Regions from separate parts of the Variovorax sp. BGA-UO-ETr-C22 genome, predicted to be linked through region 2. Evidence: riboswitches for the same ligand, from Rfam matches in the RefSeq annotation. Region 2 holds a riboswitch; the other holds the start of a gene.

Region 1 (3,845 bases), on a different contig from region 2:
TCGCGACCGTGCTGGCCTTGCGGCTGCGCAATCGGACGGTGCAGGTGATGGCGGGCGAGGCTGCGGCGGCCTGAGCTCTGCCCCGCGCACCCGGTGCACAGGGCACTGGGTGCTTCCCGCAGCGAAATCAAGGAGGAGCCGAAGGCGGGGGACATTCGCGGAGGGAAGCACCCGGTGTCCTGTGCACGCGCCCTGAACCACGGACCACTGAAATCCGTGGGCGATTCAACGCCGCACGCGCTCTCTTTCACTGCCAGAATCGACGCAAGCTTCGACGTCGAGCCTGACAGACAAGAAGAAGGAAAGAGAAGGACGCCATGCACCGAATCGTCGCCCAGGGCAGCAGCCTTGTCGCTGCCGGCTTGCTGGCCACCGCCGGTATCGCGGCCACGCCGGCCGCCGCGCCCGTTGCAGCCGTTGCAGCCGTTGCACCAGCAGCCGCCCCCGCCAATCCCGTCACCCACCTCGCCGAAGTGGAAAGCGCCGTGCGCGCCTGGGCCGCCGCCTGGTCCGCGCGCGACGTCGAGCGCTACCTCGCCGCCTACGCGAGCGACTTCACCCCCGCGCGCGGCCAGACCCGCGAGCGCTGGGAGGCCGACCGGCGCGCCCGCATCACGGGCAAGTCGCGCATCAGCGTGGGCATCGAGGGGCTGGTGATCAGCGTCCAGGGCACCTCGGCCAGCGCGCAGTTCCGGCAGGTCTACAGCGCCGACGCGCTCACCGAGACCGACCGCAAGACCCTCGAGCTGCAGCGCGTGGGCACGCGCTGGCTGATCCGCAAGGAGAGCGCGGGCAACTGACGCGCACCGCCTTGTCCCTGTAAGGCAAATGGTTCACGAAGATGTCACCACTTGCAACGATGCTGCAGCCTTCGACCTCCGAAAGCTGTGGCCGCCATGTTCCCCACCAAGACCGAGAAGGCACGCGACGAACTCCAGGCCGGGCAGCGCACGCTCAGCCAGCGTGAGCGCGCCCTGCTGCTCATGGCCGACGGCCGGCGCTCGCTGACCGACTTCAGCCCGCTGTTCCCCAGCCGCGTCGAGGCCGAGCAGGCGATCCAGGGGCTGATGCAGCGCGGCTACCTGCAGGTCGCGCGCCCGGTCGCGCCACCGCCCGCACCGGCCCCCACGCCCGTCACCGCCGCCGAGCCGATCCAGGTCGCCACCTCGGCCGACAGCTTCGACGGCAAGCGCTCGCTGGCCACCACGCGCATGTTCCTGTTCGACATCTGCGAACGCATGTTCGTGCGCCGCGACCCGCGCTTCGCCAACCAGATGCGCGACGCCCTGCGCGAGGCCCGCGACCGCGAGGCCATGCTGACCATCGCCGCGCTGATGCTCTCCGAGATCGAGAAGGCCGCCGGCCCCGAGCGCGCCGACTCGCTGCGCGAGCGCATCGACAAGCTGCTGCCGCCGGCGGAAACCGTGCACTGAGCCACCAGCCCCGGCCCCGCGATCCACTACACTCGCCGGGTCAGGAGAGAGCCCCGCGCGACGGGGCCGCCGAAGGCGCAGGGGTTCCCCGAACGCTCAGGCAAAAGGACTGACAAGACGCCGGCAACCACCGGCGTTTCCTTGCTGGAGAGAGGCCGTGGCATTGCATGCGGCCCACCGAAGGAGCAAACCCCGATCGTGGGGCGAATCTCTCAGGTAAAGCGGACAGCAGGGGTGGCCCGTGGCGTTGCAGCCATGGATTTCGACTGCCCCTTTGGAGTGCCCCGTGGCCGCTTCTTCCGCTTCCGACGCCCAACTTCTCAAGACCCCGCTGTACGACCTGCACGTGGAGCTCGGCGCCCGCATGGTGCCCTTCGCCGGCTATTCCATGCCCGTGCAGTACCCCGCCGGCCTCATGGCCGAGCACAAGCACACGCGCGACGCAGCCGGCCTGTTCGACATCTCGCACATGGGCCAGCTGCGCCTGGTCGGCCCCGATGCCGCCGCCGCCTTCGAAACCCTGATGCCCGTCGACGTGGTCGACCTGCCCGCCGGCAAGCAGCGCTACGGCCTGCTGCTGAACGACGAGGGCGGCATCCTCGACGACCTGATGTTCTTCAACGAAGGCAACGGTTCGCTCTTCGTGATCGTGAACGGCGCCTGCAAGGTGGCCGACATCGCCCACATCCAGGCCAGGATCGGCGCGCGCTGCCAGGTGCAACCCCTGCCCGACCACGCCCTGCTCGCGCTGCAAGGCCCGCAGGCCGCGGCCACGCTGGCGCGCCTGTCGCCCGGCATCGAGCGCTTCGTGTTCATGACCGGCGGCGCGGTGCAGATCGGCGGCATCGCCGCCTTCGTCACCCGCAGCGGCTACACCGGCGAAGACGGCTTCGAGATCTCGGTGGCCGGCAAAGACGCCGACGCCCTCGCCCGCCTGCTGCTCGCGCAGCCCGAAGTGAAGCCCGTCGGCCTGGGCGCGCGCAACTCGCTGCGGCTCGAAGCCGGCCTGTGCCTGTACGGCAACGACATCGACACCACCACCACCCCGGTCGAAGCCTCGCTGAACTGGGCGATCCAGAAGGTGCGCCGCGCGGGCGGCGCGCGCGAAGGCGGCTTTCCGGGCGCGGCCAAGGTGCTGGCCCAGCTCGCCGCCGTCGCCTCGGGCGCGGCCGGCCACACCGACCACAAGACGCTCACGCGCAAGCGCGTCGGCCTCGTGGCACTCGAACGCATTCCGGTGCGCGACGGCACGCTGCTGCAGTCGCTCGAAGGGCACGACATCGGCGCCGTCACCAGCGGCCTGCTCGGCCCCACGGCCGACCGCTGCGTGGCCATGGGCTACGTGGCCGCCGCCTTCGCCGAGCCCGGCACGCGCGTGCAGGCCATCGTGCGCGGCAAGCCGGTGCCGATGGAAGTCTCGACCATGCCTTTCGTGCCGACGCGCTACTACCGCGGCTGACCGACACTGAACCCCGCAGACCCGGCTAGGCTCTGCACCCCGATTCCATTTTTTCCACGAGGAGTTTTTTCATGAGCATCAAATACACCAAGGACCACGAATGGGTGGCGGCCGAAGGCGGCGCCGCCACCGTCGGCATCACCGTGCATGCGCAGGACGCGCTGGGCGACGTGGTGTTCGTCGACCTGCCTGAAGTGGGCAAGACCTTCGCGCAGGGCGAGGTCGCCGGTGTGGTCGAGTCGGTGAAGGCCGCCGCCGATGTGTTCATGCCCGTGTCGGGCGAGATCACCGAAGTGAACGAAGCGCTGCGCGCCGACCCGTCGCTGGCCAACAGCGACCCGCTGGCCGCCGGCTGGTTCTTCAAGGTCAAGCTGAGCGAGCCCGCGCAGCTCGACGCCCTGCTCGACGCCGCCAGCTACGACAAGTTCGCCGCCGAATCCTGATCCGCTGAACAGCAGCTTCCTCGCACCTTCGTTCCTTCTCCCCCGAGCCTTCACCGCCATGCCGATTCCCGCCCTTCCCTCTTTGCAAGAACTAGAGAACGCCGAAGAATTCCTCGCCCGCCACATCGGCATCGATGCAGCGGACGAGGCGCGCATGCTGCCGGTGATCGGCTCGGAAACGCGCGCGGAGCTCATCGACGGCATCGTGCCCGCGGCCATCCGCCGCGCCCGGCCGATGCGCCTGCCCGCGCCCGTCACCGAGGCCGACGCGCTGGCCGAACTGAAGACGCTGGCGTCGAAGAACAAGGTGTTCAAGAGCTTCATCGGCCAGGGCTATTACGGCACGCACACGCCGGGCGTGATCCTGCGCAACATCCTGGAGAACCCCGCCTGGTACACCGCCTACACGCCCTACCAGGCCGAGATCTCGCAGGGCCGCATGGAAGCCCTGCTCAACTTCCAGACGATGGTGTGCGACCTCACGGGCATGGCCATCGCCAACGCCTCGAT
Region 2 (3,845 bases):
GCGCGACATCGGGTTCCATGTCGGCGGCCGCTGGATGGACCGCGCGCGGGCCGAGTGGCCGCAGGGCCTGCGTCATCCGAAGAGCGGGCTGTACGGGCTGGCCGGGCCGCTGGCGCAGGAGTACCTGGAAGCCATGGGCGTGGCCGCGCGCTATGCGTGGGCCAATCGCGTCGTGCTGGCCGAGCTGGTGCGCAAGGACTTCGCCGAGCTGCTGGGTGCCACGGCGTCGACGCTCGTGGTCGACGTGCCGCACAACGTGGTGCTGCGCGAGCACGGCATGAACATCCATCGCAAGGGCGCGACGCCGGCGCACGCGGGCGACCTGGCGCTGATTCCCGGGTCGATGGGCGATCACTCGTACCTCGCGACCGGGCTGGGGCATGAAGACTGGCTGTGGTCGTGCAGCCATGGTGCCGGCCGGCGCATGCGTCGGCAGGAGGTGCGCGCGATGCGGCCCGCGCCCGGCGACGCCGATGCCAGCTGGCAGTGCGTGACCTTGCGCGAGGAGCGCCGCATCGAAGAAGCGCCGCAGGCCTACAAGCCGATCGGCGCGGTGATCGAGGCGCAGGAAAGCGCGGGGCTCATCCGCTGCGCCGTGCGGCTCAAGCCCTGGGTCACGTTCAAGGCGTGACCAGAGGGCGGGGCCGTGTCAGCCCAGGGCGGGCTGCACGGCGCGCGGCGCGGGCGCCGGCATGCCGGCGAACGCGAAGTCGACCTCGGGCGCCAGCCCGCTCACGATGCGCGCGATCGACTTGCCCGAGCCGCAGGCGTGCGTCCAGCCGAGCGTGCCGTGGCCCGTGTTGAGGAACAGGTTCGGCAGCTTGGTCTTGCCGATCAGCGGCACGTTGCTCGGCGTGGCCGGGCGCAGGCCGGTCCAGAACTGCGCGCGTTCGGTGTCGCCGGCGCCGGGGAAGAGCTCTTCGACGCGCCGCACGATGGCTTCGCAGCGCACGCGGTTCAGGTCGCGGTCGTAGCCGTTGAGCTCGGCCGTGCCGGCGATGCGCAGGCGGTCGCCCGACTCGGAGGTGTAGCGCGAGAACACCAGCTTGTATTCGTCGTCGGTGAGCGAGACCTGGTGCGCCTTCGATGCGTCCTTCACGGGCAGCGTCACCGAGTAGCCCTTGGCCGGGTAGATCGGCAGGCGGATGCCCAGCGGCGCGGCGTACAGCGGGCTCAGCGAACCCATCGCGAGCACGAAGGCATCGCCGCGGATGCGCTGGAAGCGGCCTTCGTTGTCGGTCGCCTCGACGTGGTCGATGCTGCCGCCCGCTTCGCGCAGCGCGGTCACCGTGTGGCTCATGAGGAACTTCACGCCGGCCGCTTCGGCCAGCTTCACGAGCTCGCGCGCGAAGCGGTTGGCGTCGCCCGATTCGTCTTCGGCGGTGTAGGTGGCGCCGGCGAGTTGGGGGCGGATGTGGGCGAGGGCGGGTTCGATCTTGATGGCCTCGTCGGCCGAGATGACCAAGCGTTCGCAGCCCAGGGCACGCATCTGCTCGGCGGGCGCGAGGGCGCCGTCGAATTCTTTTTGCGTCGTGTAGAAGTGCAGGATGCCTTGCGTGCGCTGGTCATAGTTCAGGCCCGTGTCTCGACGCAATTGCTGCAACATTTCCCGGCTGTATGTACCGAGACGAACGATCTGTTCGATGTTGTGGCGGGTGCGCGCGGGGGTGCATTCGCGCAAGAACTGCAGGCCCCAGAGCCACTGGCGCATGTCGGCGCGGATGCGAAAGAGCAGCGGCGCATCTTCCTTGCCGAGCCATTGCAGCACCTTCAGCGGCGCGCTCGGATTGGCCCAGGGTTCGGCATGGCTGACCGAGATCTGGCCGCCGTTGGCGAAGCTGGTTTCGGCGGCCGGGGTGGCCTGCCGGTCGATCACGGTCACCTCGTGGCCGAGTTGCTGAAGGTAGTAGGCCGAAGTCACGCCGAGCAGGCCGGCGCCAAGAACGATCACACGCATTGCAAGTACCTTTGAGTTTGCAGCGCTTGAACGGCGGGCGTGGAGTGCTATTGAACCAATAGCAAGCAACCGGACGACCGATGTCCAAGTTGCCGCTCCCCCTGTCCTCGGTACCTGAGAGATTCACCCTGCTGCACCCGCAGCGGGTTTGCTCCTTCGGTGCGCCACATGGCGTGGCGGCTCTCCAGACGGCTGTATCGATGAGTGCAGTACTGACCCCTTGCCGAAGTTCCTGGGCGTTGCCTGGAATTTCGTCGGGCCGACCTGAGCGTTTATGGGAGTTTGCGCCTTCGGTAGGGCCTCCGTGGAGGCCCGCTCTCCTGCAATTGTTGGCGATTGTAGGCGGGCCCCGCAAGCCGGCCAAGCCCTGTACATCGGCACTTCACACCGATGGGATAATTGAATGTTGATTTTTGGTAAAGCAAACTTTTTTCTACATGCAGGGGACTCCATGATCCTGGTTACCGGCGGCGCAGGCTTCATTGGCGCCAATTTCGTGCTCGACTGGATCGCGCAGGGCAACGAGCCCGTCGTGAACCTCGACAAGCTGACCTACGCAGGCAACCTCGAGACTCTGGCGTCGCTCAAGGGCAACGCGAACCACGTCTTCGTGCAGGGCGACATCGGCGACAGCGCGCTGCTCGATCGCCTGCTGGCCGAGCACAAACCCCGTGCCGTCGTGAACTTTGCCGCGGAATCGCATGTGGATCGTTCGATCCACGGCCCGGAAGACTTCGTGCAGACCAATGTGCTCGGCACCTTCCGCCTGCTCGAATCGGTGCGCGGCTACTGGAACGCCCTGCCGGCCGACCAGAAGGCGGCCTTCCGCTTCCTGCATGTGTCGACCGACGAGGTCTACGGCTCGCTCTCCAAGACCGACCCGGCCTTCACCGAAGAGAACAAGTACGAGCCCAACAGCCCGTACTCGGCCAGCAAGGCCGCCAGCGACCACCTCGTGCGCGCCTGGCACCACACCTACGGCCTGCCGGTGGTCACCACCAACTGCTCGAACAACTACGGCCCGTTCCACTTCCCCGAGAAGCTGATCCCGCTGATGATCGTCAACGCACTGGCCGGCAAGAACCTGCCCGTGTACGGCGACGGCATGCAGGTGCGCGACTGGCTCTACGTGAAGGACCACTGCAGCGCCATCCGCCGCGTGCTCGAAGCCGGCAAGCTCGGCGAGACCTACAACGTCGGCGGCTGGAACGAGAAGCCCAACATCGAGATCGTCAACACCGTGTGCGCGCTGCTCGACGAACTGAGCCCCCGCGCCGACGGCAAGCCGTACAAGGAGCAGATCACCTACGTCACGGACCGCCCGGGCCACGACCGCCGCTACGCCATCGATGCACGCAAGCTCGAGGCCGAGCTTGGCTGGAAGCCCGCCGAGACCTTCGACACCGGCATCCGCAAGACCGTCCAGTGGTACCTCGCGAACGGCGAGTGGGTGCGCAACGTGCAAAGCGGCGCATACCGCGAATGGGTCGAGAAGCAGTACGACGCCGCACCTGCAAAGGCTTCCGCATGAAGTTGCTGCTGCTCGGCAAGGGTGGACAGGTCGGCTGGGAGCTGCAGCGCAGCCTCGCGCCGCTCGGCGAAGTGGTCGCACTCGATTTCGACAGCACCGACTTCCACGCCGACTTCAGCCGTCCCGAGCAGTTGGCCGCAACCGTGCTGGCGGTGCGCCCCGACGTCATCATCAATGCCGCCGCGCACACTGCCGTCGACAAGGCCGAGAGTGAGCCCGACTTTGCGCGCAAGCTCAACGCCACCTCGCCCGGCGTGGTGGCCGAGGCGGCGCAGCAGATCGGCGCGCTGATGGTGCATTACTCCACCGACTACGTCTTCGACGGCAGCGGCACCAAGCCCTGGAAGGAAGACGACG

The links. A riboswitch is a leader RNA that binds a small molecule or an ion and turns the genes downstream of it on or off. The one in region 2 is predicted to bind glycine.
Region 1: linked by a shared signal. The riboswitch ahead of gcvT (glycine cleavage system aminomethyltransferase GcvT) and the one ahead of AC57B8_RS13910 (D-amino acid dehydrogenase) in region 2 are both predicted to bind glycine.

Annotation. Positions count from the first base shown of each region.
Region 1 covers NZ_JCAQPA010000011.1:1,811,967-1,815,811, forward strand. Annotated here, with positions in the region: gene AC57B8_RS28510 (MFS transporter) at 1-74, shown strand, start outside; gene AC57B8_RS28515 (L,D-transpeptidase Cds6 family protein) at 318-800, shown strand; gene AC57B8_RS28520 (hypothetical protein) at 897-1,433, shown strand; glycine riboswitch at 1,465-1,555, shown strand; glycine riboswitch at 1,568-1,672, shown strand; gene gcvT (glycine cleavage system aminomethyltransferase GcvT) at 1,720-2,892, shown strand; gene gcvH (glycine cleavage system protein GcvH) at 2,964-3,335, shown strand; gene gcvP (aminomethyl-transferring glycine dehydrogenase) at 3,394-3,845, shown strand, end outside.
Region 2 covers NZ_JCAQPA010000010.1:98,890-102,734, forward strand. Annotated here, with positions in the region: gene AC57B8_RS13905 (RtcB family protein) at 1-631, shown strand, start outside; gene AC57B8_RS13910 (D-amino acid dehydrogenase) at 650-1,957, opposite strand; glycine riboswitch at 2,049-2,155, opposite strand; glycine riboswitch at 2,200-2,290, opposite strand; gene rfbB (dTDP-glucose 4,6-dehydratase) at 2,409-3,488, shown strand; gene rfbD (dTDP-4-dehydrorhamnose reductase) at 3,485-3,845, shown strand, end outside.